Regions from separate parts of the Kribbella sp. NPDC050241 genome, predicted to be linked through region 2. Evidence: riboswitches for the same ligand, from Rfam matches in the RefSeq annotation. Region 2 holds a riboswitch; each other region holds the start of a gene.
The links. Region 2 has a riboswitch for cobalamin ahead of cobN (cobaltochelatase subunit CobN). Riboswitches for the same ligand answer to the same signal wherever they lie in the genome.
Positions count from the first base shown of each region.

Region 1: it holds a riboswitch for cobalamin, as region 2 does, so the genes downstream of both, metE (5-methyltetrahydropteroyltriglutamate--homocysteine S-methyltransferase) here and cobN (cobaltochelatase subunit CobN) in region 2, are expected to answer to the same signal.
Region 3: it holds a riboswitch for cobalamin, as region 2 does, so the genes downstream of both, ACIBG5_RS25650 (ribonucleoside-diphosphate reductase subunit alpha) here and cobN (cobaltochelatase subunit CobN) in region 2, are expected to answer to the same signal.

Region 1 is NZ_JBITJE010000007.1:35,897-38,154, forward strand. It holds gene ppdK (pyruvate, phosphate dikinase) at 1-248, opposite strand, end outside; cobalamin riboswitch at 567-793, shown strand; gene metE (5-methyltetrahydropteroyltriglutamate--homocysteine S-methyltransferase) at 885-2,258, shown strand, end outside.
Region 2 is NZ_JBITJE010000001.1:692,163-694,420, reverse strand. It holds gene cobN (cobaltochelatase subunit CobN) at 1-860, opposite strand, end outside; cobalamin riboswitch at 896-1,023, opposite strand; gene ACIBG5_RS03155 (vanadium-dependent haloperoxidase) at 1,050-2,258, shown strand, end outside.
Region 3 is NZ_JBITJE010000005.1:458,716-460,973, reverse strand. It holds gene ACIBG5_RS25660 (Fic family protein) at 1-133, shown strand, start outside; gene ACIBG5_RS25655 (DinB family protein) at 193-774, shown strand; cobalamin riboswitch at 835-992, shown strand; gene ACIBG5_RS25650 (ribonucleoside-diphosphate reductase subunit alpha) at 1,125-2,258, shown strand, end outside.

The DNA.
Region 1 (2,258 bases), on a different contig from region 2:
TCGGCCTGGCCGAGCTTCTTGCCCATCTTCTGCTGCAGTACGTCGACGTGGTGGTCGATCTCGTCGGCCAACTCCGGTGGCACCGAGCCGGTGGCCAGGTACGCGCGGCAGGCCTCGGCGCTGATGGTGAATCCGGGTGGCACCGGCAGGCCGAGGTTGGTCATCTCGGCCAGGTTCGCCCCCTTCCCGCCGAGCAGCTCCTTCATGTCCTTGTTGCCTTCGGCGAAGTCGTAGACGAGTTTCGGCACGATCACTCCCTGTGGTTCAGGCGGTGCTTCTGAGCGCGGTGAGGTGGCCCGCTGGCCCATCGACTCCAGTGGCGGGGGCGTTGCTCTCAGAGTAAGCCCAAAAACCAGTCCAGTTGAACACTGGTCTCACGATGCCGACGTGACTCTGCCCACAGGTCGAAGGCCGGAAAACCCTTCCCCCGTTGACAACGCAAGACAATCGGCACGTCCGCCAACGAAACCTTCCGGCGAATCGATCCCGGGGTTTCGTCGCGTCGACGGCGGGTACCGCGAGTGGTGTTCGTCTCGCCGTCCGGCGCGTCGCGGTGCCCGCGGGTTACGCTCGGCACTGCCGACGGTTCGCCTGGTCGGGTGGTCGACGACGAGGCGAGGCAAGAGGGAACCCGGTGTGAATCCGGGACTGCCCCGCAGCGGTGAACGGGAACGACAGCCGTCAGACAGCACTGGACGCCCGGCGTCCGGGAAGCGACGGCCAGTAGGCCGACCGGTCGGACCGACCGGACTGCCCGTGAGTCCGAAGACCTGCCGACGGTCCGCGCACCAGCCGGTGCGCGGTGGATCGGTGGTCTCGTGGGAGGACCCGTCCGGCGTCTCCGCGACCCCGCCGATCCCTGGCACGCTCGCGAGGAGAGAGACGTGAACACCATCAAGACAGTGCTGGGCTATCCGCGCATCGGCCCGGACCGCGAACTCAAGAAGGCCGTCGAGAAGTACTGGTCCGGCGACAGCGACGCGGCCGAACTGGAGGCGACCGCCCACCGACTGCGCGCCGACACCTGGCGCGACCTGGCCGGCCGCGGACTCGACGTTCTCCCCGGTAACACCTTCTCGTACTACGACCAGATGCTCGACCATGTGCAGCTGTTCGGGATCATTCCGGAGCGCTTCCGCGCCCTCGATCGCTCCGGACTCGACACGTACTTCGCGATGGCACGTGGCCACGCCGAGGTCGCGCCGCTGGAGCTGACCAAGTGGTTCGACACCAACTACCACTACTTGGTCCCCGAGCTCGCCGAGAACACGGTGTTCCGGCTCAACCCGGCCAAGCCACTCGAGGACCTGGCGGCCGCGCGAGAAGCCGGTGTGGAAACCCGTCCGGTCCTGATCGGACCACTGACCTTCCTGCTGCTCTCGAAATCCACAACTCCGGGCTTCGAGCCACTCAGCCTGCTCGACCGTCTCCTGGACGCGTACGCCGAACTCCTCGGCAGGCTCGATGCCGCGGGAGCCGACTGGGTGCAACTGGACGAGCCGGTCTTGGTCCAGGACCGCACACCGGCTGAGCTCGACGCCCTCCGTCGCGCGTACGACCGGTTGGCGAAGCTCACCGAACGCCCGCGTCTCCTGGTCGCGACGTACTTCGGAGATCCCGGTGCTGCCCTGCCGGTGCTGGCGTCCACCGCGGTCGAAGGGCTGGCGGTCGACCTCGTGTCCACTCCTGGACTGGTCGACCAACTGGCCGTCTTGCCGTCCATCCAGCGTAAGACCGTTTTCGCCGGGGTGGTCGACGGCCGGAACGTCTGGCGCACTCCCCTGGGTGAGGCGTTGTCGACCTGCGTGAAGCTGCTCGGCTCCGTCGGCCGGCTCGCCGTCTCCACCTCGTGCTCGCTGCTCCACCTGCCGTACGACGTGGATGCGGAGGACGAGCTTGATCCGCAGGTGCGGGCGCGACTCGCGTTCGCGCGGCAGAAAGTCGACGAGGTAGTCCTGCTCGGCCGTGCGCTCAGCGAGGACGAGCCCCGCGTACTGGTGAACCTCGACAATCCGTCCCGCGGCCCGTTGAACGACTCCGGCCTCGCTCGTGAGCAGGCGGTCCGCGACCGGGTCGCCGCGATCCGTCCCGAGGATCGGCAGCGAGCGCCGTACGACGAACGCCGGACCGCGCAGGAGTCGATCGGGCTGCCGGATCTCGCGACCACCACGATCGGCTCGTTCCCGCAGACCGCGGACCTCCGCCGAACCCGCACCGAACTCCGGTCCGGCCGGATCGACCAGGCGACGTACGACGAG
Region 2 (2,258 bases):
CCGTCGAACTCGGGGATCGCCACCTGGGTCGCGGCGTCCATCGGACTGATCGCGGCGTCGCTGGCCAGCCACTGCTCGCGGGTCGAGGTCAGCGCGAGGCCTTGGATCAGCGGGATGTCGAGGGACGCGAGCGCGCCGGCGTCCCAGGCATCATCCGAGCCGCCTGCGCTCGCGTTGGCCGCGACGGACCCGCCGGCGGCCAGGAGGGTCGTGACGAGGACGTCGCACTTCCGCAGCAGGTCGAACAGTCCGGCGTTCTCATCGCTGGTCGGGTCGAGTCCGCGGAGCGTCCCGCAGTACACGGGCAGCGGCTGCGCGCCGGCGGCCTCGACCGCACTTGCCAGCGCATCGACGAAGGCCGTGTTCCCGGAGATCTCGTGCGCTCGGTAGTAGACGATGCCGACCACCGGCCGCTCATCCTCGACGAACGTCCCGCGGACGCCGTACGCCGGGAGTGCGCGGGGCGGGTCGAACGCGTCGCCCGTCAGCAGCAGCGTGTCGCTCAGGAAGCCGGCCAGGTTGCGCAGATTCTCGGATCCGCCTTCACGCAGGTAGGCCAGCGCCTCGGTCACCGCGCCCGCAGGCACGGTCGACAACGACATCAGTTCGGCGTCGGGCGCGGCCTCGCCACTGACCACGACCGCCGGCTTGCCGGAGGCGAGCACCGCGTCGAGGCCCTCCTCCCAGGCCCGGCGACCGCCGAGCAACCGGACCACGACGATCTCGGCCGCGTCCAGCAACGGGGCCAGGTCGGCGAGGTCGAGCCGGGCGGGGTTCGCGACCTTCCAGCCGGCGTCCGCCTCGGCGGCGGCGAGCAGATCGGTGTCGGCGGTGGAGAGCAGCAGGAGGTTCGCGGGCATGCGCGACCGGTCCTTCCTCGGGGTGTCCACGCCCCGTCCGGAGGTGCGACAGCGGCAGTTCCTGACTCCCCTACGCCTGACTACGGCGCTGGGTCACAGTGGCGGGACCGTCCCGGACTCACACCGGGTTCCTGCAGTTGCCATCGCTTGACGCCGAGACTCTATCGGACGCGCCCACTTATGCTGGACGTGACCAGAAGGCGGCTGAAGGAGAATCCGGTGCGCCGCGAACACCCTGGACTCGTCATCGCTCTCGCTGCCGGTCTCGTCGCCTCGGCCGTCCTGGTCCCGACCAGCCTGGCGACCGGCATTCGCCAAGGCGACGGCACCGACGACACGGATCCGGCGGTGGTCACGACCTGGAACGCGATCGCCGAACGGACCATCCTCACCGAGAACTCCACCCCGATTCCCGTGTCCGGGCAGTACTTCGGCTTCGTGTCGATCGCCGTGTACGACGCGGTCGTCACGATCGAGGGTCACTACCGGCCGTATCTGAAGCAGCCACGAGCCCAGGCCCACGCATCGACGCAGGCCGCGGCCGCGACCGCGGCGTACCGCGTGCTGAGTCACTACTTCCCGGCTTCGGCACGGCAGCTCGAGGCTGACTACTCCGCGTCGCTCAGCGACGTCTCGAGCGGCCCAGCGAAGGCGCGGGGGCAGGAGGTCGGTCAGGCAGCCGCGGATGCGCTGATCGCGGCACGGCGCAACGACGGGCGCGATGCCGCACGGTCATTGGACGTCACGCCCGGACCGGGCAGGTGGCGGCCGGCGAACAGTGAGCCGATGCGAGTGCAGTGGCTCGGGTTCGTCCGGCCGCTCGTGCTCAAGTCGCCGAAGCAGGTAGAGCTGCCTGGTCCCGACCCGCTCGACTCCGAGGCCTACGCCCGCGAGCTCGCGGAAGTGACGAAGAAGGGCGCGAAGGACGGCTCCAGTCGTACGGCGGAGCAGACCGAGACCGCGCTGTTCTGGAGCGCGAACCCGGTCGCGCAGTACCAGCAGGCGCTGCGCGACAAGGTCACCCGGCGCGGACTGGACACCGTCACGAGTGCGCGTGCCTTCGCGCTCCTCGGCACCAGCACCGCCGACGCCCTGGTCGCGTGCTGGCGGACCAAGTACGACTTCGCCTTCTGGCGACCGGGTACGGCGATCCACCTGGCCGACATCGACGGCAACGGCGACACCACCGGCGATCCGGAGTGGAAACCCCTGATCGCGACACCACCGGACCCGGAGTACGTCAGCAGCCACGCCTGCATCACCGGCGCGGCGACGGAGACCTTCCGCCGGCTGTTCGGCGGGCGTTCACTCGACCTGAACGTCTCCTCGCCGGTGACCTCGACGACCCGGCACTTCGACTCCGCCCTGCTGCTGGACGACGAGACGAGAAGCTCCCAG
Region 3 (2,258 bases), on a different contig from region 2:
CGAGGCGCCCGAACTGATCGACGCGTTCACCCTGCTCGAACGCCGCTTCGCCAGCCCGGCCGCGGACACCCGGATCGAGCCACCTAGCAGACCGGTTCCATCGAGGCCAGCACCAACACGCCACGCACATTGACTTTCTTCTCCCGAGCGAGCAAGAATTCGAACATATGTTCGATCGTACAGGGAGAGATGATGCCAGAGCCGTTCGACTGGGACATCCTGCACCGGCCATCGGCGATGGCCATGGTCCGGGGCCAGCTCGGCTTCAGCTGGATGGTGCTGTCCGGCCGGCTCGCGCAGTTGACCGACGACCAGTACTTCTGGCGACCGAGCAGCGAGGCGCTGACCGTCGTACGCCGGCACTACACCGGGCGGTTCCGATCACTCGGGTCCGGCGAGTGGGTCGCGCAGTGGCCCGACGAGCCGGACCATCGCGGGCCACGCACGATCGCCTGGCTGATCGCCCATCTGACCGAGACGTTCTTCGAGCGCTGGGAGTGGACGTTCGGCGCGAGCCAACAGGGACGTGCCGACATCACCCTGCACGGCAACGCGCGCGATGCGGTGGCGTGGCTGACTCACTGGGTCGAGGCCTGGCAGGACGCGATCGCCGCTCTCGACGAGGAGCAGGTGATGACGATCGGCCTCAGCCAGGCGACCGAGCTGGACGCGGGCGAGCCGTTCGGTCACGTCGTACTGCGGCTGAATCGTGAGCTGATCCACCATGGCTCGGAGATCATGACGCTCCAGGACCTCTACGCGGTCGCGGCGTGAGGACCACAACATGTGCGACATGCGGCGTGGCGCTACCACAAGATCTAGGGTCAGCCACTTAGCATCACTACTGCTGGTGGTTCGGAGTGGTCGGCACCACAAGATGTGGGGCCACGCCGAGGCAACAGGGGAATCCGGTGCGAGTCCGGAACTGCCCCGCAACGGTGAGCGGAAGCCTTCCGCGAGTCCGGATACCTGCCACCGGCGCGTGCACCGCCGGTGCACGTGGTCCGAGACCTCGCGGGTGGGTCGCAGGGCGTGGCGGCAGTGTTCCCGGCCGGTTCTGCCGGCCCCGTCGTGCGCCCCTCCGCGTGGCTCCGATCCTCCGAACTCTTTTGGAGACAACACCTGTGACGATTGCTTCCTCATCCCGGTCGGCGACAGCCGACCGGTCGATCCAGCTGACCGTCGTACGCCGCGACGGCGGCCACACCGGCTTCGACCAGACCAAGATCTCGGTCGCCATGACCAAGGCGTTCCTCGCCGTCGAGGGTGCCGAGGCGGGCACCACCCACCGGGTCCGTGACCTGGTGACGGACTTGACCGGCCGGGTCGTCGAGGCCCTGACGAGCCGCGGTGACGCCCGCCGCAGCGTGCAGGTCGAGGACATCCAGGACCAGGTCGAGCTGGCGCTGATGCGCGCCGGCGAGCACCAGGTCGCCCGTGCGTACGTCCTCTACCGCGAGGAGCGCACCAAGGCCCGCACCCCGGCCGACCCTTCCGGCATCACCGACAAGCCCGCGCTCAGCGTCCGCGCGGCCGACGGCAGCACCGCGCCGCTCGACATCGACCGGCTGCGCGTGATCGTCGCGGAGGCGGCCACGGGTCTGGACGCGGTCGACCCCGAGCTGATCCTCGACGAGACCCTCGGTTCCTGCTACGACGGCATCGCACAACACGAGGTCGAGCTCGCTCTGGTGATGGCCGCCCGGTCGTACGTCGAGACCGAGCCGCAGTACAGCTTCGCCGCGTCCCGGCTGCTGCTCGACCAGATCCGTCGCGAGGCGCTCGGCCGCGTCCACGGCGAGCCGCGGCAGGCCAGCCAGGCGGAGATGGCCCAGGCGTACGTGGACTACTTCCCGCGCTACGTCGAACTCGGGGTCGAAGCCGGGCATCTCGATCCCGAGCTGGCCACCTTCGACCTCCCGCGCCTCGCCGCCGCGATCCAGCCCGAGCGCGACCTGGACTTCACCTTCCTCAGCCTGCAGACCTTGTACGACCGCTACCTGCTGCACATCGACAAGGTGCGCTTCGAGCTGCCGCAGGCGCTTTTCCTGCGCGTCGCGATGGGGATGGCGCTGCGCGAGGACGACCGTGACGCAAAGGCCATCGAGTTCTACGAAATGCTCAGCTCGTTCCGGTTCATGACGTCGACGCCGATCCTGTTCAACTCCGGCACGACCCGACCGCAGCTGTCTGCCTGCTTCCTGACCACCGTCCAGGACGACCTGGCCGAGATCTTCGCAGGCATCCGCAACAACGCG